DNA from 3 places in the Rhodococcus sp. NPDC127593 genome. Region 3 is predicted to be linked to each of the others. Evidence: riboswitches for the same ligand, from Rfam matches in the RefSeq annotation. Region 3 holds a riboswitch; each other region holds the start of a gene.
What was found. A riboswitch is a leader RNA that binds a small molecule or an ion and turns the genes downstream of it on or off. The one in region 3 is predicted to bind thiamine pyrophosphate.
Positions count from the first base shown of each region.

Region 1 (10,185 bases), on a different contig from region 3:
GCGTGTGTGGAAAGAGCGCCCCTAACCTAGCAATTGCTTGGTTTCGGTGTGCGGGGAACGGCTCACCCCAGCCGAGCGCAGCCTAGCCTGGCTATCCGACCAGGCCTTTTCGTCTTAGCCTGAACGCATGTCAGCTGAGAACGCCGAGCGCGCCGAGCGCGCCGAGCGCGCCGAGCGCGCCGAGCGCGCCGAGCCCTCGCGGCATCCGGACGAGCCGCACGCACCTAGTCTGGCGAGCCGCCTCAACTGGTTGCGGGCCGGTGTTCTCGGTGCCAATGACGGCATCGTGTCGACCGCCGGTCTGGTGGTCGGGGTGGCCGCAGCCACCACCGAGCGGTCGGCGATCTTCACCGCCGGATTCGCGGGTCTCGCGGCCGGGGCGGTGTCGATGGCCCTGGGCGAGTACGTCTCGGTGAGCACCCAGCGCGACACCGAACGCGCGATGCTGTCGAAGGAACGTCGCGAACTCACCGAGACCCCCGACGCCGAGTTCGAGGAACTCGCCGCGATGTACGAGGCCAAGGGGCTGAGTTCCGAGACCGCCCGGACGGTGACACGCGAACTCACCGATCACGATGCCTTCGCCGCTCACGTGGACGTGGAACTGGGCATCGACCCGGACGATCTGACCGACCCCTGGCAGGCCGCGGGATCCTCGGCGCTGTCCTTCACGCTCGGCGCACTCGTCCCGCTGCTGGCGATCCTCCTACCGCCTGTGCACCTGCGCATTCCGGTGGCGTTCGTCGCCGTGCTGGTCGCGCTGGCGCTCACGGGCACCGTCAGCGCGGCTCTCGGCGGCGCAAAGCGGACCCGGGCAGTGCTCCGCGTCGTGCTGGGTGGAGCCCTCGCGATGATCGTCACCTACGGAATCGGCCAGCTGGTGGGGACGAGCATCGCCTAGCCGGACGGCCGTCACTCGCTCCGGCAGATCATGACCGGACACGTCGCGTGGTGGAGCAGATTCTGGCTCGTCGAGCCCATCAGCGCGCCGAGCAGCGGTCCCCGGCCGTGGCTGCCGACGACGATCAGCTGGGCGTCCCCCGCATGCCGCAGGATGACGTCGGCTGCGGCGCCCTGCTCGGCCACCCTCGTCACCGACACGTCCGGGTATTGTTCCGACTCGCCCGCGAGGCCCTCGGAGAGCAGTGCCTCCTCTTCCTGCTTCACGGCGTCCCAGTCGACGAGCATGCCGGTGCCGCCTGCGCCGAGCCTGGGGGAGCCCTGCCACGTGTGGACGGCGCTCAGCGGCGCCTCGAAGAACGACGCGAACTCGAATGCGTGGCCCACGGCTTCGCGGCTGAGGTCGCTTCCGTCGACCCCGACCACCACCGGACGCTGGTCCGGCGTGGTGACCTCACCCCGGAGAACGATCACCGGGCAGGGTGCGCGGTTGGCGACGTGCAGCGCCGTCGAGCCGAGCAGCACCGAACGGATCGCTCCCGTTCCTGTGGATCCGAGCACGATCAGCCGGGCCCAGTCGGCGGCCTCGAGCAGTGCAGTGCCCGCGGGACCGGGACTGATGGTCGTCTCGATTTCGAGACCGGGGAACTTCGGTCCCAGCACCCTCTTCGCCGTCCCGATGATGGCCTCGCCGTCCTCGCGCAGCTGACTGAGGAACTGTGATTCCAGCATGATCGCGGCGGGGCTGTACAGCGGGCCGTCCTGCGGCAGCGCGTGCACGAGCGACAGCGTGGCACCCCACTTCGACGCGACTGCGGCGCCCCACAGGGCGGCAGCGGTGGAGGCGTCGGATCCGTCCAGGCCGACGACGACGGAATGACTGGCGGGTGTGCTCACGTCTGGCTCCCTTCGCTCACGCTGGTGGGTACTCCCCGACTGTGCCCTACTTCCAGACTTTTCGGGCCGCCTTCCGCGCGGTCTTCGACTCGGGTTTCACTTGCGGAGCCAGGGTGTCGCCGCGATCCAATTCGCGCTGCAGCAGCATGCCGAGGCCGAGGCTTGACTCGGCGGAGTGCTGATCCTCCGCGACCATCGCGAGGATGTGGTCCCGCGCGATGACGGCGTCCTGGTACTCGCCGAGCACGTCCTGAAAGCCCTTGAACTTCGTCTGAGCGCGGTCGGAGGCCTTCGGTGCCAGCGACCGCGTCGACTCGATTGCATAGCGCATTCGCTTGGCGCGCTTACGCGCTCGGTGTGTCAGTTCATCGCGCTCGCCCCGGGTGGTCGCGGCCGCCGCCGTCCGCACGCGCTTACGGACGGACTTCGACAAGGTGCGCAAGGACTTCGCTACGGCCTTCTTCGACGGGCCGCCGCCCCCGGACGACTCGACGGCGGCGAGGAACGTGTCGAGCCCGGCGAGCAGGTCGAGGTAGCGCTGGGAGTTCAGGGCGGCCAGTGCTGCGGGCCGGGCCGTCGCGGCGAGTCCCGAGAAGTACTCGTCGAGGCGCGCCCGCACGACCTCGCGGTCGGGTATTTCCTCGGCGCCACCCAGCCGATCCACGAGCCGGCTCCACTGCACCTCGGTGTCCCGCGCCGCGCTGAGGGCCTGACCGACCCAGCGGAGTTCGACGATCAACTCGTCGACGGTTTCCTGGTCGCGCAGGCTGGACCCGTACACCTGCAGGACACTCCGGATGCGCCGGGCCGAGACCCGGAGGTCGTGGACGGACTCCTCGAGGTCGCGCCGCACGCCGAGGTCGGCCGTCACGAGAGAATCCTTCTGCGCCGCCAGGTACTCCAGCAGCAGCGTCCGCGGAGCGGAGCCCTTCTTCCTGCGCGCGGGGCGCGGGGTGCCGGTCACCGCATCGCCGAGCGCCCGCCGCAACTTCGACGGCGCGTCCGATCGGGTGATTCCGGCATCGGTCAGCCGGGAGTCGATGGCGTCGAACAGGTTTCGGTCGCCAGCCGCGAGCTCCACTTCGATCTCGCGCCACACCCGCTCGTCGGATCCGGTTCCCGTCTCGGGGACGGCAGCGATCACGACGTCCGAAACGACCTCGGCGAGCGTCGTCCCCGCCGCGTCCACGAGCCGCTGCCGCTCGCGGTCGGTGCTGATGAGCGCGACCGGGTTCAGGGCGGCGCCGCGGGTGACGGCCGTGAGCAATTCCGTGAATTCCCGGGGCACCTCCGTCTCGGGGTACTCGGCGTCGGGCGCCAGTTGCAGCTCGGTCCGCTCGTCCGCTCCTGCCGGGATCTTCAGGTGCCAGCCGGCGTCGTCGCCGCCTTCCCGGCGGCGGAGGGTGATTCCGGCGCGGAGCAGCAGCAGTTCGCCCGTGTCGTAATACAGGGCGGACAGCTGGACGGTGTCGCGTCGCGGTTCACCGTCGACGCCCGGAAGCCCCGAGAGGGCCGGGAGTTGCTGCTCGGATGTCGCTTCGTACTTGCGTTCCACTTCGGAGACGGACGTCGCACTACTCATGTCACCATCCTTCCGCCTGACCGCGGTGAGGGAAAGAACGCGAGGTCAGCCCGGCCAGTCGAGAGTGCGCCGGCTCGTGAAGCGGCGACGGTCGCCCGAGATCGGGTCGACGAAGTCGACGGACCGGGCCAGCAGCCGCAGCGGCGTCGAATAGTCGTCGGCGGCAACGTCGTAGAAGTCGGGATAGAAGTTGTCGCCGTGGATCGGGATGCCGAGCGAACTCATGTGCAACCGCAACTGGTGCGTCTTGCCGGTGTGCGGCAGCAACCGGTACCGGGCCGCGTCGCCGTGAACCTCGAGGAGTTCGATGCGGCTCTCGCTGTTGGCTGGACCCTCGACCTCGTACGCCTTCAAGACGCCCCGCTCCTTGACGATTCGACTGCGGACGGTGGCGGGCAGCGGGAGATCGGGGTCGTAACGGGCGACCGCCTCGTACTCCTTGACCACCCGGCGCTGATCGAACAGCGACTGGTAGTCGCGCCGGATCTCACGACGCACCGTGAAGATCAGCACCCCGGCGGTCAACCGGTCGAGCCGGTGCGCCGGTGTCAGTTCCGGCAGGTCGAGGTCCCTGCGCAACCGGACCAGCGCCGACTCCGCGATGTACGCGCCGCGCGGGGTGCTGGCCAGGAAGTGGGGTTTGTCCACGACGACGAGATCCTCGTCGCGGTGCAGGATCTCGATCTCGAACGGCACTCGCTTCTCGACCGGCGGATCCCGGTACAGGTACACGAATCTGCGGGGCGCGAACGGGGTGGACTCGGTGATCGGCAGTCCGCGCTCGTCGACCACTTCCGCCGTCGCGACCTTCTCGCGGAGGCGGGTCTCGTCGTGCGGGAAACGCGCGACCAGGTACTCGAGCACGGTGGGCCACGAGCCGTCGTCCGGCATCCTCAGCCGCGTCGGGTTGAGGCCGTCGCGGACGGGAAGGGGGGCGTCGGGCACCCCGTCACGGTAGTCGACAGGCTGCGGAAATCCGCCGTTGACCGCGGGGGGACTCGTGGTTACTATCCGGTAAGTTTGTGACGCGGGCCACCCTGATGGCCGCTGAGGCGCGTCATCGGAGGATTTTCACGGGGGTTCGTGGTGATCGTGCGTCAACGGGCGTTTGGTCCGGGTGCAGTGGTAGTTGCTCTTGCGATGGCGGTGGGTCTCGCTGTCGCCCCGGCGGTGACGGCGTCGGCGGATCCGACGGGCGGGGCGGCCGGGGCTGGGTGGAACGCCGCGGTCGACGCGCCGCCCGAGTACCCGCTGATCGCGATCGACTGGGACGTCCCCATCACCATGAGTGACGGAACAGTGCTGAAGGCCAACGTCTATCGCCCCGCTGACGCCTCCGGCAAGCCGATCGACGCCAAGATGCCGTCGGTTCTGGGCGTCACGCCATACACGAAGCTGGTCGGCAACGTCGTCGACTCCGTGTTCGCGGTACCGGGCCTCGAGGACACGGTCGTCGACCTGGTGAACTCCTTCGATCTCGCCGGAACACCGTTCGACGGAGTCGGTGAAGCGGCGAAGGTGCTCACCGGCGGCGGCATGCGCGTCTTCGGCATCAACCGCGACCTCGTCCGGAACGGGTACACCCAGGTGGTGGTCGATGCGCGGGGCACCGGCTTCTCCCAAGGGGAATGGCAGGCGCTCGGTCCGCTCGAGCAGCAGGACTCCGTCGAGATCATCGACTGGATGAGCAAGCAGGGGTGGTCCGACGGAAAGGTCGGAATGGCGGGGGTGTCGTACTCGGGAATCAACTCGCTGCAGGCCGCGGGCCATCAGCCGCCGGCGTTGAAGGCGATCTTCCCGACCGAACCGGGCAACGATCTGCTCCGCGACATCGTCGGAACGGGCGGTGGTCTCGGCGTGGGATTCATGCCGCTGTGGCTGTCACTGGTCAACGGTCTCAAGTTCGTTCCCGACGTTCAGGCCATCGCGCAGGGGCGCTTCGACCAGCAGTGGCTGCAGGATCGGTTGCGGGATCCGCTGACGCTGTTCCCCGCACTGATCGAGGCCATGACCGCGCCGGACATCAGCGGTCTCGACCCCGACACGTTGCGGGTGGCGCAGGACGGCCGGTTCTACGAGGAGCGGAAGGCGCAGGCCGCGAACATCGAGGTGCCGACGATGGTCTACGGCGCGTGGCACGACATCTTCGCGAACAGCGAGCCGCGGGTCTACAACGACATCCCGCTGCCTGCCGGCGAGAAGCAGCTGATCATGAGCGACGCCTACCACATCTCGTTCGGTGGCGGCTTCGGTGAGCAGGGTGCGCCGCCGCGACTCGACGTCCTCGAACGCGCCTGGTTCGACAAGTGGCTGAAGGGCATCGACAACGGCATCGAGGAGTACGGCCCGGTCACGCTGTATCAGCAGGGCAACGGCTGGACCACCACCGATCAGTTCCCGCGGGCCGGCGTCGACTACCAGCGGATGTACCTGTCGGGTGCCCCCAGCGGCACCGCCGGGCACGCCACCCACGACGGCAGCCTGGTGTCGGCGAAACCTGGCGACGCGGCACAGCTCACCGTCGCACCCGGCCTTCGCGGGCTCTGTTCCCGCGACGGCGCACAGGGCACCGCAGGCGCGGCCGTCGTCTTCGGATCGGTGTGCAGCAAGGACTCCCGGTTCGCCGAGGCCGAGGGCCTGACGTTCACCAGTGCCCCCGTCACGCAGCCGACCGAGCTGTCGGGTCCGGTCAATCTGCACCTCGAGACCGTGCTGGACGCCCCGGACGGATTCTGGGCCGTGACGCTCAACGACGTCGCACCGGACGGCACGTCGACTCCGCTCACCAATGGCGCTCTCACCGCTTCCATGCGGGCCGTGGACGATTCGAAGAGCACCACGTCGGCGAACGGCGACTACACCGAACCGCACCATTATCTGACGGTGGACGCCCGTCAGCCGCTGGTTCCGGGTGAAGTGACACCGGTGGACATCAACTTCGTGCCCACCGACGCGGTCCTCGAACCGGGGCACCGGCTGCGCGTCGACGTGTACGCGGGCAGCGTTCCCCGGTACCTGCCGCTCGGACCGATGCTGGCCGACAGTCAACTGAAGCCGCAGCACGTCGCGTTGTCCCCGGAGCGGCCGAGTTTCCTCAATCTGCCGCTGGTCGGAGCGCAGGCGTGGTGACGGGTTCACGCCACGACCCGAGATCCGTAGGGTTGACGTCATGACCAAGTGGACAGCTTCGGACATCGTCGATCAGCGCGGCCGCACGTTCGTCGTCACGGGCGCCAACAGTGGTCTGGGGGAGGTGGCCGCGCGGGCTCTGGGCAAGGCGGGGGCGCACGTCGTGCTGGCCTGTCGCAACACCCACAAGGGGGAGGTCGTCGCACGCTCGATCGGTGACAACGCCGAGGTGCGCCGCCTCGATCTGTCCGACCTCGCCTCGGTGCGCGAGTTCGCCGCCGGCGTCGATTCCGTCGACGTACTCGTGAACAACGCCGGCGTAATGGCGGTTCCGCAGCGCAAGACCGCCGACGGATTCGAAATGCAGATCGGCACAAATCATCTCGGACACTTCGCGTTGACCGGACTGCTGCTCGACAAGATCACCGATCGGGTCGCCACGATGTCGAGTGCCGCACACCAGGCGGGAGCGATTCACCTCGACGACCTCAACTGGGAACGCGGCAAGTACAACCGCTGGAGCGCGTACGGGCAGTCGAAACTCGCGAATCTGCTGTTCACGTACGAATTGCAGCGCAGGCTGTCCGCGGCGGGATCTTCCGTCAAAGCGGTGGCCGCGCACCCCGGTTATGCGTCGACCAATCTGCAGGCCCACACCGAGTCGGTGCAGGACAAGCTGATGGCCGTCGGCAACCGGATCTTCGCGCAGTCGGCGGAGATGGGGGCGCTGCCGATGCTGTACGCGGCCACCGCACCCGACGTGATCGGCGGCAGCTACATCGGGCCGGACGGCTTGTTCGAGCAGCGTGGCCACCCGAAGGTGGTGGGCTCCAACAAGAAGTCGCGGGACGAGCACACCGCGCGGGCGTTGTGGTCTCTGTCGGAGGACCTGACGGGCGTCGAGTTCAAGTTCGGGTGACCCGACGCCCGTCGGGGTTTCTCAGTCTTCGGTGACCTCGAGGGTGACGTCGATGTTGCCGCGGGTGGCGTTGGAGTAGGGGCACACCTGGTGCGCCTTCTCGGTCAGCTCGAGCGCCTCGGCGCGTGGCAGGTGGGGGAGGGAGACCTCGAGGGTGACGGCGAGACCGAATCCACCGCCGTCCGTCGAGCCGATGCCGACGCGGGCGCCGACGGCCGAGTCGGCGACGTTCGCCTTCGCCTGACGGGCGACCAGCTGGAGTGCGGAGTGGAAGCATGCCGCGTATCCGGCGGCGAACAGCTGCTCGGGGTTGGTGCCGTCGCCGGACCCGCCCATCTCGGTGGGGATGGCGAGGTTCAGGTCGAGCCGGCCGTCGGACGTGCGGGCGTGGCCGTTGCGGCCTTCTCCGGTCGCGAGGGCTTCGGCGGTGTAGACGATCTTCATGGTTACTTCTCTCCTGTAGGGGTGTTGAAACTGTGAAGTGATTCGGTGAGCCGCGACAGGGTGTCCCGCAGGGCGACGAGTTCGTCGACGTTCATTCCCGTCGATTGAGCGAGTTCCGTGGGGATGCCCTCCGCGGCGGCGCGGAGACCCGCGCCCTTGTCGGTGAGGTGAATCCCGACCCGGCGCTCGTCGGCCGAGGAGCGCCGGCGTTCGACCAGGCCCAGCGTTTCGAGCCGCTTGAGCAGTGGCGACAGCGTGCCGGTGTCGAGTTCGAGGGCGTCGCAGATCTCGCGCACTCCGCGGCCGTCCCGCTCCCAGAGCACCAGCAGCACGAGGTACTGCGGGTAGGTCACTCCCAACGAGTCGAGCATCGACCGGTATCTCGCCGTCATGGCCCGGGAAGCCGAGTACAGCGCGAAGCACACCTGGCGGTCGAGGGCGAGGTTGTCGGTCACCACTGAATAGTTGCACACAACTTGGTTGTGCACAACCAAGAAACACGCTCGGTGATTGCGCTTACACTGTTGGCCAGTGACACGGGGTGCTACCCGGCGACGAGCCGGCGGCTGAGAACAGACCCGTCGAACCTGAACTGGGTAATGCCGGCGAAGGGATGTCGCGGAGACGGCCGTATGCGCTCATCCGATGTCTCGTCGCCGACCGAACGGAAGGTGGCAGCATGCAGCTCGACAAGCAGATCGTCCTGGTGACCGGCGGTGGGCGGGGCCTCGGCGCCGCCATCGTGCGATCGTTCGCGGCGCAGAACGCGCGGGTGATCGTGAACTACCGGAACAGCCGGGACGCGGCGGAGGAACTCGCGGCCTCCCTGGGCGCGGACCGTGCGGTCGCGTTGGGGGCCGACGTCACCGACGCCGGACAGGTGGCGACGCTGTTCTCCGCGGCGGAGGGGCACTTCGGTTCACCGGTGACCACGGTGATCAACAACGCGCTCGCCGACTTCTCGTTCAACGGCGACGCACGCGACAAGGCGGACGTCATCACGTGGGAGTCCTTCGACTCGCAGCTGCGCGGCAGCGTGAAGGCGACACTGCACACGACGCAGGCCGCGCTGCCGGGCATGCGTTCGCTCGGGTTCGGCCGGATCGTGAACATCGGGACCAACCTGTTCCAGAACCCCGTCGTCCCGTACCACGACTACACGGCCGCCAAGGCCGCGGCGCTGTCGCTGACCCGCACCCTCGCCGCCGACCTCGGTCCCGACGGCATCACCGTCAACATGGTGTCGGGCGGGCTGCTCCGCACCACCGACGCGAGCGCCGCCACTCCCGACGAGGTGTTCGACCTCATCGCGGCGAGCACCCCGCTGCAGCGGGTCACCACCCCGGACGAATTCGCCGACGCGGTGCTGTTCTTCGCGTCCCCGTGGTCGCGTGCGGTGACCGGCCAGAACCTCGTCGTCGACGGCGGACTGGTCAAGGACTGACATGACCGACGCCCGGCAACTGCACTTCAACGCGTTCCTCTTCAGCTGCGGGCACCACGGCGCCGCGTGGCGGCACCCGTCGTCCCAGGTGGAGCGACTCTGCGACATCACCTACTACGAGGAGCTGGCGCAGACCGCGGAGCGGGGCTGCCTCGACGCGGTGTTCTTCGCCGACGGGCATTCGGTGCGCGACCCCGCATCCGGAGGCGTGTGGTTCCTCGAACCGCTCACCGCGCTGTCCGCGATGGCGCGGGCGACGGAACGGGTCGGGCTGGTGACTACGGTGTCCACCACGTTCTACACACCGTTCCACGCGGCCCGGATGCTGGCATCCCTCGACCACATCAGCGGCGGCCGCGCCGGCTGGAACGTGGTGACGTCGATGTTCGACGCCGAGGCGCGCAATCACGGACTCGAGGAGATGCCGCCGCACGACGAGCGCTATTCGCGCGCCGCGGAATTCGTCGACGTGGCACTCGCTCTGTGGGATTCGTGGGGGCCCGACGCGCTCGTGCTCGACCGGGAGGGCATCTTCGCGGACCCGGCCGAGGTGAAGCCGGTCGAGCATCGGGGCAAGCATTTCCTCGTGGACGGTCCGCTGAACGTGCCGCGCTCGCCGCAGGGTCGTCCCGTGCTGTTCCAGGCGGGCGCGTCCGATCAGGGCCGCGACCTGGCCGCCCGGTGCGCCGAGGGCATCTACGCCGTCGCCTACGACCTCACGGCCGCGCAGAGCTACTACGGCGACGTGAAGCGGCGCATCCGCGCGGCGGGCCGCGACGCCGAGACGGTGACCGTGATGCCCGGTCTCGTGACCTACGTCGGCTCGACCGCCGAGGAGGCCCGACGGAAAAAGGCGGAACTCGACGCGCT
Region 1 is NZ_JBHXWI010000038.1:23,750-33,934, reverse strand. It holds gene ACFVJ3_RS30945 (VIT family protein) at 128-901, shown strand; gene ACFVJ3_RS30940 (universal stress protein) at 913-1,797, opposite strand; gene ACFVJ3_RS30935 (CHAD domain-containing protein) at 1,844-3,379, opposite strand; gene ACFVJ3_RS30930 (pseudouridine synthase) at 3,425-4,324, opposite strand; gene ACFVJ3_RS30925 (CocE/NonD family hydrolase) at 4,520-6,508, shown strand; gene ACFVJ3_RS30920 (oxidoreductase) at 6,549-7,427, shown strand; gene ACFVJ3_RS30915 (organic hydroperoxide resistance protein) at 7,449-7,871, opposite strand; gene ACFVJ3_RS30910 (MarR family winged helix-turn-helix transcriptional regulator) at 7,874-8,326, opposite strand; TPP riboswitch at 8,399-8,502, shown strand; gene ACFVJ3_RS30905 (3-oxoacyl-ACP reductase) at 8,551-9,315, shown strand; gene ACFVJ3_RS30900 (LLM class flavin-dependent oxidoreductase) at 9,317-10,185, shown strand, end outside.
Region 1: linked by a shared signal. The riboswitch ahead of ACFVJ3_RS30905 (3-oxoacyl-ACP reductase) and the one ahead of ACFVJ3_RS29380 (TenA family protein) in region 3 are both predicted to bind thiamine pyrophosphate.

Region 2 (10,185 bases), on a different contig from region 3:
GAGTTGCGCCGTCAGCACCGCCTCGGCAGCACCGCGACACCCGGCGGTGTTGGGCAGCGGCGCGATGTCGAGCCGGCGCAGCAGGTCCAGCACCCCGGTGCCGCCGGCGGCGTCGACGCGACGCATCGCGACCGTGGTCAGCTCGGTGCCGGACGCGACGAGCGCCTCTTCGAGCACCGTGAGGTTGGCGGCGCCGCCGGTACCCATGATCAACCGTGAACCGAACGTGCGGCCCGCGATCGTGAGGCCCTTCTGCACGCCGGACGTCGCGTCAGCCACCCTGCACCGCCGTGAGGATCTCGATCTCCCAGCCCCGGACCACGAGTTCGTCCCACTGGGCGCGCGGGAACACGGCGCCGTTCACCGCCACCGCGATGCCCTTGGTGGGCAGGTTCAGCACCTCCAGCAGCCCGGTGACGGTCAACGGTTCCGTGAACTCGTGGTCCTCGCCGTTGACGCTGATGCCGATCGGCACCACTACTTGCTGCTCACTCATCTCTACCTCGCTACTTTCTCGAAACGTTCGGGGTCGGCGGCTTTCGCCTCTACCAGTGCCGAGCCCTCCAACAATGCCACCGTCGCGTCGGCGGTCACCGGGGTGAGCAGGATGCCGTTACGGCCGTGTCCCGTCGCCACCACGACCCGATCGGACACCCGGCCGATCAGCGGCAGGTTGTCCGGCGTCATCGGACGCAGACCCGCCGAGGTCTCACGCAGTTCGTACTCGCCGATGGCGGGCATCAGCGCCTCGGCGTCCGCGATCAGGTCCCGGACACCGGCCACCGTGACCTGCGTGTCGTTGCCCGACTCGGACTGGGTGGCGCCGACGACGATGCCGTCGGCACGCGGCACCAGGTAGGCGGGCCTTCCGTGCACGCTGCCGCGGATGGTGCGGCCCGGCGCGGGGGTCACCCCGGGACGCGAGCGCAACCGCAGGATCTCGCCCTTCACCGGGCGAACCGGAAGCCCCGGCCACAGGGCCGGTGACGCGATGCCCGCGGTGACGACGATCTGGTCCGTGTCGAGCCGGTCGAGGCTGCGCACGGCCTCCCCGATCAGCTCCACTCCGGCGTCGACGGCGCACCGCTGCAACGCCTGCAACAGCAGCCTGTTGTCCACGGCCAGCTCGTCGACGGCCAAGAGTCCCAACCGGACTCCGCGACCCAGCATCGGCTCGAGGGCCCGGACTTCGGCACGGTTGAGAATCTGCAGTTCCCGCCCCTGCGCACCCACCCATTCGGCGATGGTCCGCAGGTCCTCCGCGTCGGCGCCGTCCAGCGCGACGGTGAGCGAACTCTCCGACGTGAACAGCTCGACGCCGGCTCCGGCCTCGAGTTCCTTCCCGAATTCGGGCCACCGGTCGAGCGACGCGCTCCCCAGTTCGAGGACGCTCTCCTCACCGGGCCAGCCCTCGGACAACGGGGCGAGCATGCCGCCCGCCACCCAGGACGCTCCCGAACCGATCGACGGGTCGTACAGCCGTACCGACCAGCCGTTGCGGGCTGCTCGCCACGCAACGGACAGGCCGATCACTCCGCCTCCGACGACGGATACCGATCTCGCCATTGAACTCCACCTCACTTCCTGCGCCGGCATGATCCGGGTCAGGTATGACGGTCGGGCTCGGCGTGAGCCCCTCTCAGCCCCACGTTCCCCGGGACTCCCGTGTTGCACTTTCACCGTAGAGGCTACCGTCATGCCGTGACCACCTCGCATCACAGCAACCTCACGGACCGTCGGCGTCGCCTCGGAACAGCACGTTTGTACCTGTGCACCGATGCTCGGCGCGACAAGGGCGACCTGGCGCAGTTCGCCGAGGCCGCGCTGTCCGGCGGCGTCGACATCATCCAGCTCCGCGACAAGGGCTCGGCCGGAGAGAAGAAGTTCGGCACGATGGACGCCCGGGACGAACTGGCGGCGCTGTCGGTGCTCGCGGCCGCGGCCAGGCGGCACGGAGCGCTGCTCGCGGTCAACGACCGCGCCGACATGGCGCTGGCGGCTGGGGCCGACGTGCTGCACCTCGGCCAGGGTGACCTGCCCGTCCCGTACGCACGGACCGTGGTGGGCTCCGACGTCCTGATCGGCCGCTCCACCCACAGTCGCGCTCAGGCCAGCCTCGCGGCGATCGAGGACGGCGTCGACTACTTCTGCACCGGACCGGTGTGGGCCACCCCCACCAAGCCCGGGCGGACCGCGTCGGGCATCGATCTGGTGCGATCGACCGCCGACTCCGAGCCGAACCGCCCGTGGTTCGCGATCGGCGGCATCGACGAGTCCCGCGTTCCGGAGATTCTCGCCGCGGGGGCCTCCCGCATAGTCGTCGTGCGAGCGATCACCGAGGCCCGCGACCCGCAGGCCGCCGCGCGCTCGCTGTCTGCCCTGTTGCAGCAGAACGCATAGTTACGGCTGGTCCAGCCAGTCCAGCACCGTGGCAGGCGGCAGGACCACGACGGTGGCCGGCAACTGTTCGATCAGGTCGGGGTCGGTGGTGACGACTGCCGTCAGCGTTCCCAGCGTGGTGCCGTGGCCGGCCGGCTCGGCGAGGCGACCGACCGCGTCCAGGGTCTCGAGCACCTCGACGCGCGGCAGCCACCCGTAGGTGCCGTCGGGCAGGTGAACCGTGCGGGGTAGGGCCTTCGACAACTGCGCAAGCGCGCCGCGTTCGCCCAGCACGTCGTGCCTGTCGAGCAGCAATCGCACCTCGGTGGTGCGCAGTTGCGGCCACCCTGCTTCGAATCCGGGGTGCAGCGGCAGCCCGGCGACGTCGGTTTCCCGCACCCAGCGCAGTTCGGTGCTCTCGCCGTTCGCGACGGTGGGCAGCGGGCGCTCGGCGTCGGCGATCACCGTGGTGTAACTCCAGCCGCTCGCGGCCTTCATCGTGACGACCTCGGTGCGGACGCGGATGGCCGCGCTCTCGATGCCGGCTTCCTCGTGCGCCTCGCGTACCGCGGCGTGGGTGGTGGTCTCGTGGCTGTCCCGGGCACCGCCGGGCAGCGCCCACGTACCGCCCTGGTGACTCCAGGCCGCACGGTGCTGTAGCAGCACGGCCGGCGTCTCGTCCGGGAGCGGCGCACGCAGCAACAATCCCGCCGCACCGTGCTTGCCCCAATGACGACTGCCGTCCGGCCCGGTTGCCCAGCCGTCACCGTCACCACGCATCGACTACCCCTGTCCGACCTGATGGGTCTCCCTACAGTTCCCTCACACTAACGGTTTCTTCCGGAACTGCCCGTCGGCAGTCGTGAACCGACCGCTGCTTATATGCTCCCCCCAAGGTGCGGCCATGACACGGGAGGGGTGCGAGGTGGTTCTGCGTGAGGCACCGTCGATCGAACCCCAGGGCAGCCGCGCATTGTCTGCCGCCGCGGACGACGACGTCGACCCCGCGGTGGCACGCCGCAAGGAACTGCGCGCGTTCCTGGTGTCGACTCCCGCCAAGCTCACCGCCCTCGGCGCCCTCCTGGTTCTGCTCACCCTCACCGCCGGATTCGTGGCCGCCTCGACGGTGAACGGCAGGGAGGCCACCCTCGACAGTGTCCTCGCGGAGACTGAACCGCTGTCGTTCTCGGCGCAGAACCTCTACAGCGCCCTGTCCGTGGCGGACGCCGCGGCCACGACCGCGTTCATCTCCGGCGGTCTCGAACCTCCCGAACTCCGGGACAAGTACGCGCAGGCGATCGGCACGGCCTCCGCCGACCTCGTGTACGCGTCGGGCGGACTCGCGGCGAGCGACGTGGACAGCCGCCGCCTGCTCGCCTCCATCTCCACCGACCTCAGCGTCTACTCCGGTCTCGTCGAGACCGCGCGGGCCAACAATCGCACCGGTCATCCCGTCGGCGCGGCCTACCTCAGCGAGGCGTCCGCACTGATGCAGACGAGCATGCTGCCGATGGCGCAGCAGTTGCACGCCCAGCAGGAAGCCGACGTCGCGGACACGCAACGGGACTACTCTCGTCCGCCCTGGCTGGCGCTGACCCTGATCCTCGTCGCACTCGTCGCGCTGCTCGTCGCCCAGATCGTCATCGCGAGGCTCAGTCGCCGCACGTTCAATCTCGGGCTGATCGTGGCGTCGACGTGCACGGCGATCCTCCTGGCGTGGATGCTCGTCGCCGGGCTGGTCTCCTCCCTCGACACGAAGCGGGCACTGACCGAGGGCGCCCGCCCGATGCACGAGTTGACCGCCGCCCGCATCCTGGCCCAGCAGGCACGCACCGAGGAGACGCTCAAACTGGTCCGCCGCGACTCGAACGGTGACTACGACGCCGTCTTCGAGGACAAGTCCGGTCAGCTCGACACCCTGCTGTCGAGTTACCCCCGCGACGGCGACCGCGCGGTCGGCCACGCCGAGGTGGCGCGGGCGCAGGAGGCGTGGACGCGCTGGTCCTCGGCACACGACCGCATGAACGAGATCCTCGCCAAGGGCGACTTCGTCTCGGCGGCAATGGTCGCCATCGGACCGGGACCCTCGGATTCCGCGGCTCAGTTCACCGCCGTCGACGACGCGCTCACCGACGGAATCGGGACCGCCCGCGACCGTCTGCGGGCGAACGTCGAATCCGCGGCCCGCGTGCTGACCGCGCTCGGTTCCGGTGCCCTCGTCCTGACGCTGATAGCGTTCGGCGGAATTATCATCGGGTTGTGGCCTCGGTTGAGGGAATATCAGTGAGGGGGCGCCGGATCGCGCTGGTGCTCGTGGCGGCCACGTTGCTGATCGGCGGGTGCGCCGAGTCGAGTCCGGAGCACGTCGGATCGCCGAGCGTGTCGTACACCGAGCCCCCGCTTCCCGCGGCCGCGACGCCGGCGCCCGAGACCAGTGCGGCGCCGCCGACTCCGGAGAGGGACTGCGGCGATCCCACCGCGAGCCTGCGTCCATTCCCCGACACCGACGCCGCAGCGCAGATGCCGACGGTCGACGCCATCCGCGCACGGGGGCGTCTCGTCGTCGGCCTCGACACGGGCAGCAACCTGATGAGTTTCCGCGACCCGGCGACCGGTGCCATCCAGGGCTTCGACGTCGACATTGCCCGGGAGATCGCACGGGACCTGTTCGGCGATCCGGACCGGCTCGAGTACCGCATCCTCACGTCGGCGAATCGTGAGAAGGCACTGCAGGAGTCGATGGTCGACATCGTGGCCAAGACGATGACCATCACCTGCGACCGGAAGGATAGGGTGGCGTTCTCCTCCGAGTACTTCGAGGCGCAGCAGCGGGTCCTCGTCGTGAAGGGCTCCCCGATCCGCAGCGCCGCCGACCTGGACGGGAAGCGGGTCTGCGTCGTCCGCGGCACGACGTCGCTGACACGGCTGCAGCAGGTGGCGCCCACCGCGGACATCCTGACGGTCCCCATGTGGTCGGATTGCCTGGTGGTCCTGCAACAACGGCAGGTCGACGCGGTGAGCACCGACGACACGATCCTCGCCGGTCTGGCGTCCCAGGATCCGTACCTCGAGATCGTCGGAGACAGCATGGGCGCCGAGCCGTACGGCGTCGGCATCACCAAGTCGAACGAGGACCTGGTGCGGTTCGTCAACGGCACGCTCGAACGCATCCGCAACGACGGTACCTGGACCAGGATGTACGACCAGTGGCTGTCGATGCTGGGGCCGTCCCCCGCCCCGCCGTCCGCCGCGTACCAGGATTGAGGGGACGCATGCCGCAACACTCGAAGAATCCGGAGTCCACCGACCCGGACATCGCCACCCAGGCCGCCGTCCGGGAACCCGAAGAGGACGCCACCCAGGCCGCGGTCCGGGAAGAACCGGACGAGGGTCCAGCCACCCAGGCCGCGCCGACGTCCCGGCCGTCCGGCGCGTCCGGCACCGGCCGCTCGACGCGCTCACCGCGCACCCGGTCCGGGCAGCGCCTGCGTCTCGGCGGCGGTCTCGTCGAGGTTCCCGTCGTGAAGACACTCGACCCGGCGTCCGCCGTGACGACCGACCCGAAAGTACCCGAGAGCAAGCGCTTCTGCTGGAAATGCAACAAGCCGGTCGGCCGCACCAGTGCCACGTCGGGGGGTTCCGAGTTCGGTCTGTGCCCCTCGTGCGGAGCCACGTACGACTTCCGGCCGCTCCTCGGCCCGAACGAGTTGATCGGCGGCCAGTACGAGGTGCAGGGCTGCATCGCGCACGGCGGCCTCGGCTGGATCTATCTGGCCATCGATCGCAATGTCAGCGACCGCTGGGTGGTCCTCAAGGGCCTGTTGCACTTCGGCGACGCCGAGGCTCAGGCCGTGGCGGTGGCCGAACGCCAGTTCCTCGCCGAGGTGGCCCACCCGAGCATCGTGAAGATCTTCAACTTCGTGGAACATCCCCGGTCGGACGGGACCCCGATGGGCTACATCGTCATGGAGTACGTGGGCGGTCATTCGCTGCGGGACGTCCTGTCGACACACACGAAGCCCGAGCGCATGCCGGTCGAGCAGGCCATCGCCTACGTACTCGAAATCCTTCCCGCACTGGCGTATCTGCACTCCACCGGCCTGGTGTACAACGACCTCAAACCCGACAACGTGATGGTCACCGAGGATGCCCTCAAATTGATCGACCTCGGGGCCGTCGCGGGCATCGAGGACTACGGTTACCTGTACGGCACTCCCGGGTATCAGGCGCCGGAGATCGTCAAGACCGGCCCGACCGTGGCGTCCGACATCTACACGGTGGGGCGCACACTCGCCGTGCTGACGCTCGACATGCCGTCCGACAAGGGCCGGTATCTCGACGGGATCCCGTCCCCCGAGCAGGCGCCGCTCCTCGCGGAATACGAGTTCTTCCATCGACTCCTGTTGCGCGCCACCGACCCCGATCCGAACCGGCGTTTCGCGTCGGCCGAGGAAATGGCGGGTCAGCTCACGGCGGTACTGCGGGAGGCCCTCGCGCAGCAGACCGGCGAGGAGCATCCCGGACTGTCGACCGTGTTCAGCAAGCAGAGAACGACTTTCGGCACGGACGGGGCTGTCGAGCAGACCGATGTGTACGTCGACGGCGTCGAACGGGACGAGAATCTCGATCCGCAGTCCGTGGCGCAGGCGTTGGCGGTGCCCCTGATCGACCCGACCGATCCCAACGCCCCACTCCTGGCCGCCGCGGTGCACAGCGAACCGCAGCAGACGCTGGATTCCATTCGGCACGCGCGCGAGAACGGTATCGAACGGGTCGTCGGCGACCTGGACACGTCGTTCTCCCGGGAACTCACGCTCGCCGAGATCAAGGCGCACCTCGATCTCGGTGACGCCGCCACCGCCACCGCACTCCTCCACGACGTCGAGGGAGACATGGGCGGGAACTGGCGCGTCGACTGGTACGCCGGACTCGCGACGCTCATCGACGGCGACTACGAGACGGCGTTCTCCCGTTTCGAATCCGTGCTGCAGGCGATGCCCGGGGAGACGGCTCCCAAACTTGCGCTGGCCGCCACCGCCGAACTGATTCTGCAGCACTGGGAGAGTTCCGATCCCCACCAGTGGCGGACGTTCGCCGAGAAGTACTACCGGACGGTGTGGCGCACCGACCACAGCATGGTGAGTGCGGCATTCGGGCTGGCGCGGCAACTCACCGACCGCGGAGATCTGCCCGGTGCCATCGCCGCCCTCGATCAGGTTCCCGCGACCTCCCGGCACTTCACGATGGCCCGGATGACGAGTGTGCTGATGCTGTTGTCCGGCAAGCCGATCGAGGAGATCGACGAAGCAGCCCTCCGGGAGGCTGCACTCCGTGTCGCCGCGCTCGCACCCGAGGAGAGCCGGGCACTGCAGATGCGCACGCTCGTACTGGGCACCGCACTGGACTGGATGCGTGCCGGTCACACGTCGGCGACGGAACGCGAGCAGATCCTCGGTGTGCCGTTCACCGAACGGGGCCTACGCAAGGGCGCCGAGGCCGGCCTGAGGGCGCTGGCCCGCAATGCCCCCGAGCGCACTCACCGGTACACCCTGGTGGATCTGGCCAACGCCATCCGGCCCAAGAGCCTGCTGTAACGCTCAGGCCCCGATCAGGTCCGCCGCCGCGCGGGCGATCGCGAACTCCTCGTTGGTGGGCACGACCAGCACCTCCACGTCGGACTCGTCCGCCGAGATACGTCGTGCGTCCCGGGAATCCGCGCGGTTGCGGTCGTCGTCGACGACGATGCCGAGGCGCCCCAGCCCGGCCAGGCTGTCGCGGCGCACGTCGACGTTGTTCTCGCCGACTCCCCCGGTGAACGTGATGACGTCGACGCCGCCCAGTTCCACCAGGTAGGCGCCGATGTACTTGCGGAGTCGGTGCACGTACACGTCGTACGCCAGCGCCGCAGCCTCGTCGCCCTCACCGACCAGTTTCAGGAGCGCCCGGAAGTCGTTGACCCCCGACAGCCCCTTGAGGCCGGAGTGCCGGTTCAGGAGGTCGTCGATCTGATCGATACCCATCCCGCTGCGGTGCAGGTGCATGATGACTCCGGGGTCGACGTCCCCGGACCGCGTGCCCATGACGAGTCCCTCGAGCGGGGTCAAACCCATGCTCGTATCGACGGCCCGTCCCCCGCGGATGGCGGAGGCCGATGCACCGTTCCCCAAGTGCAGCACGATCTGGTTCAGCTCCGACAGGTCCCGGCCGAGGAACTCGGCCGCCCGCGCCGACACGTACTGGTGCGAAGTGCCGTGGAAGCCGTACCGCCGGATGGCGTGCTCCTCCGCGACCGTCCGGTCGATCGCATACGTCGACGCCTCCGCGGGCAGGGTGTGGAAGAACGCGGTGTCGAACACCGCGACGTGCGGGATGTCCGGCAGCTCCTCGCGCGCCACCTCGATCCCGATCACGTTCGCCGGATTGTGCAGCGGCGCAAGGGTCGAGAGGTCCGAGATGGACTGCACCACCGCGTCGTCGATGATCGTGGGTTCGAAGAACACGTCGCCGCCGTGGACGATGCGATGGCCGACCGCGACGATTCCCGCCTCCCTCAACGGTCGGCCCACCTCGGCGACGATGTCCGACACCATCTTCAGCCCGGCCCGGTGGTCGGCGATGTGAACGTGGCGCTCCGCCAATCCGGTGCGATGGTGATAGACGATGCGCCCCTCGGGTTCCCCGATCCTCTCGATGAGACCGGATGCCGAGGACTCACCGGTCTCCGGGTGGATCAGCTGGAACTTGATCGACGACGAACCGGAATTGAGTACCAGTACGGACCCCTCGCTCACTGCTCTGCTCCCTGCGCCTGGATCGCGGTGATGGCCACGGTGTTCACGATGTCCTCGACCAGCGCCCCCCGCGAGAGGTCGTTGACGGGTTTGTCGAGGCCCTGCAACACCGGCCCGACGGCGATGGCGCCGGCACTGCGCTGCACGGCCTTGTACGTGTTGTTCCCGGTGTTGAGGTCGGGGAAGATGAAGACGGTCGCCTTGCCGGCCACCTCCGAATCGGGCATCTTCTTGTCGGCCACACTCTGCTCGATGGCGGCGTCGTACTGAATGGGGCCTTCCACCAACAGGTCCGGGCGACGTTCCCGGACGAGTTTCGTCCCAGAGCGCACCTTGTCGACGTCCGCGCCACTGCCGGAGTCGCCGGTCGAGTACGACAGCATCGCGATGCGCGGATCGATGCCGAACTGCGCTGCCGTCTGCGCCGACGAGATCGCGATGTCGGCCAGCTGTTCGGCCGTCGGGTCGGGCACCACCGCGCAGTCCCCGTACGCGAGCACCCGATCGGACAGGCACATCAGGAACACACTCGACACCGTCGACACCCCCGGTTGCGTCTTGATGATCTCGAACGACGGCCGGATAGTGTGCGCCGTGGTGTGCGCGGCACCGGAGACCATACCGTCCGCGATTCCCAAGTGCACCATCATGGTTCCGAAGTACGAGATGTCGGCCATCACCTCGCGGGCCCGCTCCACGGTCATGCCCTTGTGGGCGCGGAGCCGCGCGTACTCCTCGGCGAACGGACCGGCGTGCTCGGACGTCCGGGGGTCGAGTACCTGCGCGTCACCGAGGTCGACGCCGAGCTCCGCGGCGCGGCGACGCACCTGCACCTCGTCGCCGAGAATGGTCAGCTCCGCCACCTGACGTTGCAACAATCTCCCCGCCGCCCGGAGGATGCGGTCGTCGTCGCCCTCCGGGAGCACGATGTGCTTGCGGTCGCGGCGGGCGCGGTCGACCAGCTGATATTCGAACATCTGCGGAGTCACCACCGAGGGGATCGGCAGCTTCAACC
Region 2 is NZ_JBHXWI010000008.1:101,227-111,411, reverse strand. It holds gene ACFVJ3_RS09470 (thiazole synthase) at 1-279, opposite strand, end outside; gene thiS (sulfur carrier protein ThiS) at 272-496, opposite strand; gene thiO (glycine oxidase ThiO) at 499-1,566, opposite strand; TPP riboswitch at 1,563-1,677, opposite strand; gene thiE (thiamine phosphate synthase) at 1,702-2,400, shown strand; gene ACFVJ3_RS09450 (NUDIX domain-containing protein) at 2,401-3,159, opposite strand; gene ACFVJ3_RS09445 (hypothetical protein) at 3,284-4,666, shown strand; gene ACFVJ3_RS09440 (glutamate ABC transporter substrate-binding protein) at 4,663-5,643, shown strand; gene ACFVJ3_RS09435 (tetratricopeptide repeat protein) at 5,652-7,973, shown strand; gene ACFVJ3_RS09430 (acetate kinase) at 7,977-9,170, opposite strand; gene pta (phosphate acetyltransferase) at 9,167-10,185, opposite strand, start outside.
Region 2: linked by a shared signal. The riboswitch ahead of thiO (glycine oxidase ThiO) and the one ahead of ACFVJ3_RS29380 (TenA family protein) in region 3 are both predicted to bind thiamine pyrophosphate.

Region 3 (10,185 bases):
ACCGCGGTGTCGGCGTTGTTCCTGACGGAATATCTGGGGTCGAGGAGCCACACGATGGCCGGGCTCGTCGTGTTCCTGACGTTCCTGTTCATGGCGTTCGGTCAGCTGCTGGCCCGCCGGCTGTCGCCGTCCACCGCGATGCTCGTCGGGTGCCTCGGACTGATCCCCGCCGCCGCGCTGCTGGCGCTCGCACTGGCGTACACCGTCCTCGAGCCGCTGCTCGCGTCCGCGGTGGTCCTCGGCGTCGCCGGCGGCCTGTGCCTCAATGCGTCGCTCGCGACCACCGTCGAACGGGTCGAACAGCAATTCCGCGGCGGAGTGTCGTCGGCATTCTTCGCGGGGATCTACGTGATGCTGGCCGTTCCCGCGGTCGGGGTGGGTGTCCTCGCACGGTTCACCGACCTCCGCACCGCCGGGATTGTCTTCGGCGGGCTGGTCGCCGCGCTGGGTGCCGGGGTGGCAGTCGCGCAGTTGGTCGCGCGCAGACGGGCCTGAGCGGCTCTAGCCCCGCGGTCTGGTGGTGACGGGCGGGATGGTGATCACCGGACGCGTCGTCGTGGTGGTGGTGGTGACCGGCGGCAGTGTCGGCTCGGCGGGTGCCGCGGACGGCGGGGCCGCGATCCGGGGCGCGGTCTGCTCGATCGTCGTGACGACGGGAGGCCTGGTCACGGGTGTGGTGACCGGGGCCAGACTGATCGTCGGGGGAGGCGGCGCGACCGTGGCCCTGACCGGCGGCGGAGGCGGGGCGGGGGTCGTCGAGGGCGCGGGTGGCGGTGCCGTGGTCACGGGCGCCGGTTCGGTGGTGAGCGTGACGGCCCGCGGGGTGGTGAGGTCGGCCATCTGCCAGGTGGGGGTAGGCGGGACGAACACTTGGAAGGTGGCAGGTGCGGCGCTGTGCGGTCCGCCGGACTGCAGGCCCTCCGACGTCAGCGGTGGCGGCACGACTGCGGGCCCGCGGCTGCCGAACGCGCCGCCCGCGGCGCCGATCATCAGGCCGGAGACCGCCGACACGGTGGCAATCGCGAGTGCCCCGATCGCTACAGTCCTGTCGTCCATGCGTTACCCGTCCTCGGCGTGCAAATGCGTCCACCATAGAGGGCGCTTCCGTCTGCTGCCGCATGTGTCCGGAAATGCGAGCCGTCCGGGCACGTTCGCTGGATGGTTGCCGGGGTTCGGCGCACGCTGACGAGAACCCTTGTTCGGACGAGCCGGTCAGCCGACGATCGAACGGTGTCCATACCGCTCCGACCGGGGGTAACGATGTCTCTGCTCGACTGGTTGTTCCGTCGCCCGCTGTCCGAACGAACCGGGGCGGCCCTCGCTGCGTCGGCGATGCTGTTCGCTTCGTGAGCCAACTCGAGATCGACGCCGACGTCCTCGTCCTCGGCGGCGGACCCGCCGGAACGTGGGCGGCATTGGCGGCGGCCCGCGAAGGCGCGCGGGTCGTCCTCGCCGACAAGGGGTACTGCGGCACCAGCGGCCCCACCGCGTCGGGCGGCAACAACCTGTGGAACGTCCCGCCCGGCCCTGCACGCGAACGGTCGGTGCAGGCCCGCTTCGAGGACGGCGGCAGGCTGTCCGAGCCCGCGTGGATGTACCGGGTGCTCGAGGAGACCCACCACCGGGTGGACGAACTGGCCGGCGCCGGGTACCGGTTTCCGTCCGGCGACGACGGCCGGGAGGTGCGCACCAGTCTGCAGGGGCCGGAGTACATGCGCCGGATGCGCAGGCGTGTGCACCGCGCCGGGGTCGCCATCCTCGACCACAGCCCCGCCCTGGAACTGCTCACCACCGGCGACGGCGTCGTGTCCGGCGCCGCGGGTCTGCAACGGCAGAACGGATACGCCGCGTGGTCGGTGCGCGCCGGGGCAGTCGTCGTGGCGACCGGTGGCTGCGCGTTCCTGTCGGGAAGTTTCGGAACGAACGTCGACACCGGCGACGGACTGCTGATGGCCGCCGAGGTCGGGGCGTCGTTCTCGGGCATGGAATTCTCGACGGCCTACGCGCTGGCACCGGCGTGGAGTGGCCACACCAAGGGTTTGATGATGCAGTTCGCCACCTACTACGACGCGGACGGTCGGACTCTCGGGGACGGCGGCTTCTCTGCACGCGGCGCCGCGATGGCGCACCTCGCCGCCGGCCGCCCCGTGTATGCCCGACTGGACCGGGCCAGGCCCGATATCCGCGCGGCCATGCGCACGTCGCAACCGAATTACTTTCTGCCGCTGGACAAGGCGGGTATCGACCCGTTCACGCAGAAGTATCCCGTGCGGGCAGTGCTGGAGGGAACGGTGCGGGGAACCGGAGGCATCCGGGTCGCCGGCCCCGACTGCACCAGCGACGTTCCCGGCCTGTTCGTGGCGGGTGACGCCGCCACCCGTGAGCTCATCACCGGTGGTCGCAGCGGCGGCGGCAGTCACAACGGGGCGTGGGCGATCTCCTCGGGGACGTGGGCGGGTGCGGGTGCGGCGCGGTTCGCGCGGACGCGTCCCGCCCCCGACGGGGTGCGCGGCGCGGGCGCGGCCGGACTGCGCGGACCGTCCGCCCGCCGGCAGGCGTCGCGCTCCATCGTCGGACTCGTGCAGGAGCACACCCTGCCGCTGCGCCGCAGCTACCGGCGCAGCGCGACGAGCCTGCAGGACAGCGTGACCGCCCTCGACGAGGCCTGGTCGGGTGCAGCGGATCTGCTCGGCGGCTCCGAACGGGAGCTGCTGCAGGCACGTTCGGCCGCCGCGATGCTCGCCGTCGCGCGGTGGGCGACGCACTCCGCGCTGGCGCGGACCGAGACCCGGGGGATGCACGTGCGCACCGACCTGCCCGACACCGATCCGGCGCAGACCCGTCGACTGCTGTCGGGCGGACTGGACGACGTGTGGGTGCGGCCGGAACGCGGCACCGCCGAGGTCCGGACGGTCGCGTCGTGATCGAAGTCGTCGTCGCCGACCGCTGCGTGCAGTGCGACATCTGCATCAAGGTCTGCCCGACGGACGTCTTCCGCCGCGGCGCGGACGGCGTTCCCGTCGTCGCGCATCAGGAGGACTGTCAGACGTGCTTCATGTGTGAGGCGAACTGTCCCACCGACGCGCTGTACGTCGCGCCGTTCGACACCCCGGTTCCCGAGGACTCGACGCACACCGACGCCGAGAGCCTGGCGGAGTCGGGGGCCCTCGGCGCCTACCGTGCCGTGATCGGGTGGGGTGGCAGGCGCACGCCGGGGTCCACACTCGACCGGAACCACCTCTTCACCCCGTGAGTACTTGTTAACCGCCCGCGGTTAAGAAGTACTCACAGGGGTGGCCTTGCGGATGAACCGGCCGATCTCGCGGATGGCGCGGGTGCCCTCGGGAAGCAGTCCGGCGGCGGCCTGGAAGACGTGCACCTGACGTTCCCACACCTGCAGTTCGCACGGCACACCCGCCTGGGACAGCCGCTCGGACATCAGTTCCGCGTCGACGTACACCATCTCCTGCGAGCCGGTCTGGATCAGTGCCGGCGGCATGGAGGCGAGGGAGCCGTCCACGGGTGACGTGGACGGCTCGTGCCCGCCCCTGGTGTCCAGTCTTTCGATCAGCCTGGACAGGGCACCGACCGCGCGTTTGGGGAAGACAGCGCAGAGGTCGGCGTTGGGATGGGCCAGCTTGTTGACCGGGTCGAGGTCGGTCAGCGGCGACAGCGCGACGTCGGCGGCGGGACGCGGCAGCCCCTGGCGCAGGGCTTCGAGCGTCACCATGAACGTCAGGAATCCGCCTGCCGAGTCGCCGGCGATGACGATGCGGTCCGCGGTGTAGCCGTGGGAGAGCAGCCACCGGTACCCGTCGACACCGTCCGCGACGGCCGCCCGGATGGGGTTCCGCGGGATCATCCGGTACGCGACGTTCAGCGTCGACGCCTGCGACTCCGCCGAGATCCGGGACACCATCTGGCGGTGGGAGTTGATCCCGCAGCACAGGAACGCCCCACCGTGAAGGTAGAGGATCGCCCGGTCGCCGAGCTCACCCGGAGGCCGGATCCATTCGGCGCGGCAGTGCGGCAGCCGGATGGGCCTGCGCTGGGTTCCGCGAATGGGGCCGAGCGAGTACCCGAACAGGTCGACGACTCCGGTGGGCCACGGCAGTTCGGGGTAGCGTGCCCACCCGTCGAGGAACGGCCGGACCGTACGACGGAGTGTGTGGGTGAGGGCCGTCGACTGCAGGCTGGTTCCGGCGAACTCCCGCCGCGTCACCGGGAGCGGTGACGGACAGAATTCGTAAGTCGCAGTGCTCATTGCCTGCCTCCGTTCCGGCCTCGGTGCCCATCGACTTGCTGCCTTTAGGTTTTCCACCTCTTTGCGCCGTACGGTCTACATCGAAGTTGGTCGCACGGACGCTACGCCCGACGTAGCATCCAGGCGGAAGTCGTAATGGGATAGTGACCGAGCGGGGGTGAACGTCCAGGTGGGGATCATGCCGGTTACCGATTCGATATTCCTTCTCGGCGAATCGCGAGAGCATCCGATGCACGTGGGATCGCTCGAATTGTTCACACCGCCGGCGGATGCCGGCCCCGACTACGTGAAGTCGATGCTGGAAACACTGCTGAAACACACGGACGTCGACCCCACTTTTCGCAAGAAGCCTGCGGGCCCCGTGGGCACTCTCGGGAACCTGTGGTGGGCCGACGAGTCGGACGTCGATCTCGAATACCACGTGCGTCATTCGGCCCTTCCGGCCCCGTACCGGGTCCGGGAACTGCTGACGCTCACGTCCCGGCTGCACGGCACGCTCCTGGACCGTCATCGCCCGCTGTGGGAGATGTATCTGATCGAGGGTCTCAGCGACGGCCGCTTCGCGATCTACACCAAGCTGCACCACTCGCTGATGGACGGTGTCTCCGGGTTGCGGCTGCTGATGCGGACGCTGTCGACCGACCCGGACGTGCGCGACGCCCCGCCGCCGTGGAACCTGCCGCGCAGGGCGTCGGCCAACGGAGCCGCCCCCGACCTCTGGTCGGTGGTGAACGGGGTCCGTCGCACGGTCGGTGAGGTGGCCGGTCTCGCGCCGGCGTCGCTGCGCATCGCCCGCACCGCGATGGGGCAGCACGACATGCGGTTTCCGTACGAGGCGCCCCGCACCATGCTGAACGTCCCGATCGGTGGCGCGCGCCGGTTCGCCGCGCAGTCCTGGCCGCTCGAACGGATCCACGCCGTGCGGAAGGCGGCCGGGGTCAGTGTCAACGACGTCGTAATGGCCATGTGCGCCGGAGCGTTGCGTGGGTACCTCGAGGAACAGAATGCGCTGCCCGACGAGCCGCTGATCGCGATGGTTCCGGTGTCGCTGCGCGACGAGCAGAAGGCCGACGCCGGCGGCAACGCGGTGGGGGTCACGTTGTGCAACCTGGCGACGGACGTCGACGACCCGGCCGAGCGTCTGACGGCGATCTCCGCCTCCATGTCCCAGGGGAAGGAACTGTTCGGCAGCCTCACCTCGATGCAGGCGCTGGCGTGGTCCGCGTTCAACATGTCGCCGATCGCCCTGACACCGGTGCCGGGGTTCGTCCGTTTCACGCCGCCACCGTTCAACGTGATCATCTCCAACGTCCCGGGGCCGCGGAAGACCATGTACTGGAACGGGTCCCGGCTGGACGGCATCTACCCGACGTCGGTGGTGCTGGACGGGCAGGCACTCAACATCACGCTCACCACCAACGGCGGCAACCTCGATTTCGGTGTCATCGGGTGCCGCCGCTCGGTGCCGAGCCTGCAACGCATCCTCCACTATCTGGAGACGGCTCTGGGTGAACTCGAGGCGGCATTGCTCTGAGACGCAGTCTTTTCAGCGCCGAGCCGACTCCTGCTCGACGAGTGCCCGCCGCGACTCCTCGTGGAGCACTCCGAGCAATTCGTGTTCGACGTCCGCGAACTCGGGCGACGTCATCATCGACAGTTCGCGGGGACGGGGCAGGCCCACCGTCACCTCCCGCCGCACGGTGGCGGGCCGCGCGGACAGCACGACCACCCGGTCCGACAGGTAGACGGCCTCCCGGATGTCGTGGGTGATCATCAGGACGGTCCACCGGTAGCGCTGCCACACGTCCTGCAACCAGGTCTGCATTTCGGTGCGGGTCAACGAATCCAGGGCGCCGAACGGCTCGTCGAGCAACAGCACCGGACGGTCCTGGACGACGGTCCGCAGCATCGCGGCACGCTGTCGCATCCCGCCGGACAGCTGGCTGGGACGGGCGTCCTCGAATCCGCCGAGACCGAACACGGAGAACAATTCCCGGGCCTTGTCCCGCGCCTGCTTCTTCGGCACGCCCTGCACCTCGAGTCCGAGGGTGGTGTTGTCGAGGACGGTGCGCCACGGGAACAACAGGTCCTTCTGCGGCATGTACGCGCATTTCGCGGGACCACTCCCCGCGGGGCGCACCGGTTCGCCGCCGATCGTGACGGTGCCGGAGTCCGGTTGGTCGAGACCGGCGAGCATGGAGAACGCGGTGCTCTTACCGCACCCGCTGGGGCCGATCACCGACACGAACTCACCCGGTTCGACGGTGAACGAGACGTCGTCGAGGACGGGCCGGATGCCGCCGCGGACCGGGAATCCCTTGCTCAGACCGGACAGTGCGACGCGCGCGGTCTCACTCATGCCGGGCCCTCTCGTTCTTGATCCAGGGGGCGACGACGCGCTCGACCGCGAAGGTGAGCAGGTAGAGGCTGACGCTGATCACGGCCGTCACGAGCACCGCCGCCAGCACGAGGTCGGTGCGGAAGGAGTTCTTCTGCGTCGCCATGTAGATGCCGAGACCGGACGTCGCCCCGACGTATTCGGCGAACACGGCACCCACCACTGCGTACGTGATGCCGATGCGCAGGGCGGTGAAGAACCGGGGGATCGCAGACGGAAGCCGCACGTAGCGGAATTCCTGCCACCGCGAGGCGCCCATGCTGCGCAACAACGCGCCCGCCTCACGGTCGGCCGCGGCGAAACCCTCGATCAGTCCGATCGTCATCGGGAAGAACGTGGCGAGCGCGATCACGAGAATCTTCGGCAGCAGACCGAATCCGAACCAGATGATCATCAGAGGCGCGATCGCGATGATCGGGAGCGTCTGCGACACGACGAACAGCGGGACGAACGCGCGTCGCAGCCACGGCGAGAAGTCCACGAGCACGGCGAGCGCCCACGCGCAGAGCAGGGAGACGGCGAACCCGATCAGCGTCACCTGCAGTGTCGCGGAGGCGTGACCGGAGATGGCGTCCCGCGCCCGCCAGCCCTGCTGGACGACCCGCAGCGGCGACGGCAGCACCTGCGGCCGGATCCCGCTGACCGTCACGTACACCTGCCACGCGACGACGAGCAGTGCCACGACCACGACCGCGGGCAGCACCCGCCGCAGCAGCGGGGACGTGCCCGGGGCCGTGGTGCGGAGACTCGGGTCAGGGCTGAGTGAGGTACTCATTGGTGAAATATGTCGACCAGTCGGGTTCCGTGGTCAGCGGTGCCCCGTCGGGGCCGGTGAGCAGGCCGTGCTGGAACAGGAAACCGGAGTACCCCGCCCACTGCTCGGCCGTCTGTGTCCCGACCTTTCCGGAACTGTCCTTCATGTACTCGGAGGACAGCATCTGCTGGCTCTCCCGCACGAGGGACTCGTCCGTGAAGGCGCCGGGGTTGGCGTCGATCAGCATCTGCGCGGCCTCGTCCGGCCGGTCGGCGGCGAACTGGTATCCGCGCTGCAGTGCCTGGACGAACTTGCGGGCCTGCTCGGGATGATCGGCCATCCACTGCTCGTTGCCCTCGATGACGAGCGCGTACGCGTCCGGGAAGCCGTAGTCGGTGTAGTGGAAGTAGCGCATCGGGGTGCCCTGGTGCTCGGCCTCGATACCCTCCCAGCCGAAGAAGGAGACGGTGAAGTCGGCGGTGCCGGAGTACACGGCCTCGTAGGCCGAGGTGCCGAGCGTGACGGTGGTGAATTCGCCCTTGCCGCCGTCGTTCCGGATGATCTGCTTCAGCGTCTCCTCGCCGTCCGGGTCCGCGAACCCGGCGTAGATCTTGCCGTCCAGATCCCGGGGGCGGGTGATGTCGGCGCGATCCGCCTTCACCGCGATGCCCGTCGCCCAGTGCTGCAGCGGGGCCATCACCGACGTGGTCTGTGCGCCCGCGGCCTTCGAGAACGTCGCGGAACTCTGGAAGCTCACCCCGAACTCCGCGTTACCGGCGTCGACCAGGGTGTCGGGCGAGGTGTCGTTGTAGGGCAGCACCTGCACGTCGAGTCCGGCGTCCGCGAACCAGCCTTCCTGCTGGGCGACGAACAGACCGGTGTGGTTGGTGTTCGGTGTCCAGTCGAGTGCGAACCGGATGGTGTCGTCGGACTGCGAGTCACCGGCGCAACCGGTGAGCAGCGAGAGGGCGGAGACCAGGATGACGGCTGCGGTGGCAGCGCGCTTGGTACGAGAGAAGAGTGTCACGACGCCGGCCATTCCTGCTTGTTGAGAGCGGTATCCCAGAACATGAGTTCGTAGCGGCTGGCGATCACGAACGCCTCCGCCATCGCCTCACGCTGGGCGTCGGTCGACGCCTCGGCCGCGGCGTCCACGAGTTCGCGGGCCGTCGCGACGGCGGCGTGGAACTCCTCCGCGTCATAGGTGGTCACCCACTGCGCGTAGGGGTGCGACGGGTCCGCGGAGAGCACGTCGCGGGCGCTGGCCGCGAGCCGGTGCCCGACGTCGGCGTAGATCCAGAAGCAGGGCAGTACCGCCGCCGCGGCCACCGCATACGGCTCGGTGGCGGCGACGGCCGTCAGGTAGGAGATGTACCCCAGGCAGGCCGGCGAATGCAGCGGCTCCACGTCCGACTCGGGGAGTCGTCCGCTGGTCAGCAGATTCTGGTGCAGCGTCGCCTCGACCGTGGCGGCCTCGGCGGCCGAGCCCGCCCAGAAGCCGGCCTCGACCGGGCCCGGCGCGTGCGCGGCCACCAGCGAGAGGGCCTTCGCGTACCCGGTCAGGTACAGAAAATCCTGCTCGATGTACGTGCGGAACACGTCCAGCGGCAGCGTTCCGTCGCCGAGTCGGCGCAGGAACTCGAGTTCGTCGATCGCCTCGCGCAGCACCTTGGTCCGGTCCCACAAGTGGTCCGTGAATCGGGCGTGCTGGCCGGCGCCGGCAGCATCTTGGACAGAGCTATTCACAACGTTGACATCCCTTCGTCAGCATTACCTGAGCAGGTTCCCGGGTGTGTTCTCAGCCCCGCCCGTGCGGAGCACCCCGTGTCAGAACAAGCCGACCCTAGCACCGGCCGTGCCGCGGGCGGAAAGGCCCGGGTCGGTGGACGGGCTCAGCCGGCGAGGAACGCGGCCGCGCTCGGCGGGAGGGGCGCGGGGCCGCGCCGGTAGATCTCCGCGGGCCGGCCGGTCCCGACGACGGCCATGTCGCCGGTGTTCTCGAGGGCCGGCATCATGTGCCGCCGGAACGAGTCCTTCGGCAGGAGGCGTCCGAACACCACCTCGTACACCCGGCGGAGTTCGAGGACCGTGAACGTGTCGCCGGCCAGGCCGGACGGGTCGACGGACCGCGCGTATCGCTCTCTCAGGTCGGCGACGGCGAGGGCGACGACGTCCGCGTGGTCGAATGCCAGCTCCTGCGTCACCCGGTCGTCGTCGACGGTGATCAGCAGCGCGTCGCGGGGGAGCGTCGTGCGGGGCAGCGCGGCGCCGTGCGTCATCGACAGCACCCACCCGCGATCGTCGCGGCTGGGATCGTCGAGCATGGCGAGCTGATGGAATTCGGTGCCGGTCAGGCCGGCCTTGATGCGCAGGCACCGCTCGGCGGCGTCCCGCAGTCGTTCACCCTCGTGGAGGAAGGTGCCGGGGAGGGCGATCCGGCCCGAACGGCGGGGAACCGCAAGCACTTTCAGTTCCGTGCCGTCGACGGTGAGAACGGCGACGTCGACCGCCACCGACGGGCGCGGATAGTCGAGGAGGCTCTTGCCCCCGGGATCGGTCCATGCGGCCACGCACGAATGTTAGCGCACGGTTGATCTATATCGCGTTCGATCGGTCCTGCCTGCTCATCGTTGGTAGTTTGGCGAGAGTCCCGGTACGTGCTGCGTGAGGAGATTCGTCCGTGGAGGTCGACAAGTCCGGCGACACGCTCGTCGTCCGCGCCCGGGACGGCGAGGTGCGTGGCTACCCCGAGGGCGACGTCTACGCGTG
Region 3 is NZ_JBHXWI010000035.1:30,728-40,912, reverse strand. It holds gene ACFVJ3_RS29425 (MFS transporter) at 1-495, shown strand, start outside; gene ACFVJ3_RS29420 (hypothetical protein) at 502-1,056, opposite strand; gene ACFVJ3_RS29415 (FAD-binding protein) at 1,347-2,924, shown strand; gene ACFVJ3_RS29410 (ferredoxin family protein) at 2,921-3,253, shown strand; gene ACFVJ3_RS29405 (alpha/beta hydrolase) at 3,275-4,264, opposite strand; gene ACFVJ3_RS29400 (wax ester/triacylglycerol synthase family O-acyltransferase) at 4,443-5,798, shown strand; gene ACFVJ3_RS29395 (ABC transporter ATP-binding protein) at 5,811-6,623, opposite strand; gene ACFVJ3_RS29390 (ABC transporter permease) at 6,616-7,437, opposite strand; gene ACFVJ3_RS29385 (ABC transporter substrate-binding protein) at 7,415-8,455, opposite strand; gene ACFVJ3_RS29380 (TenA family protein) at 8,440-9,162, opposite strand; TPP riboswitch at 9,156-9,251, opposite strand; gene ACFVJ3_RS29375 (NUDIX hydrolase) at 9,309-9,986, opposite strand; gene ACFVJ3_RS29370 (carboxylesterase/lipase family protein) at 10,097-10,185, shown strand, end outside.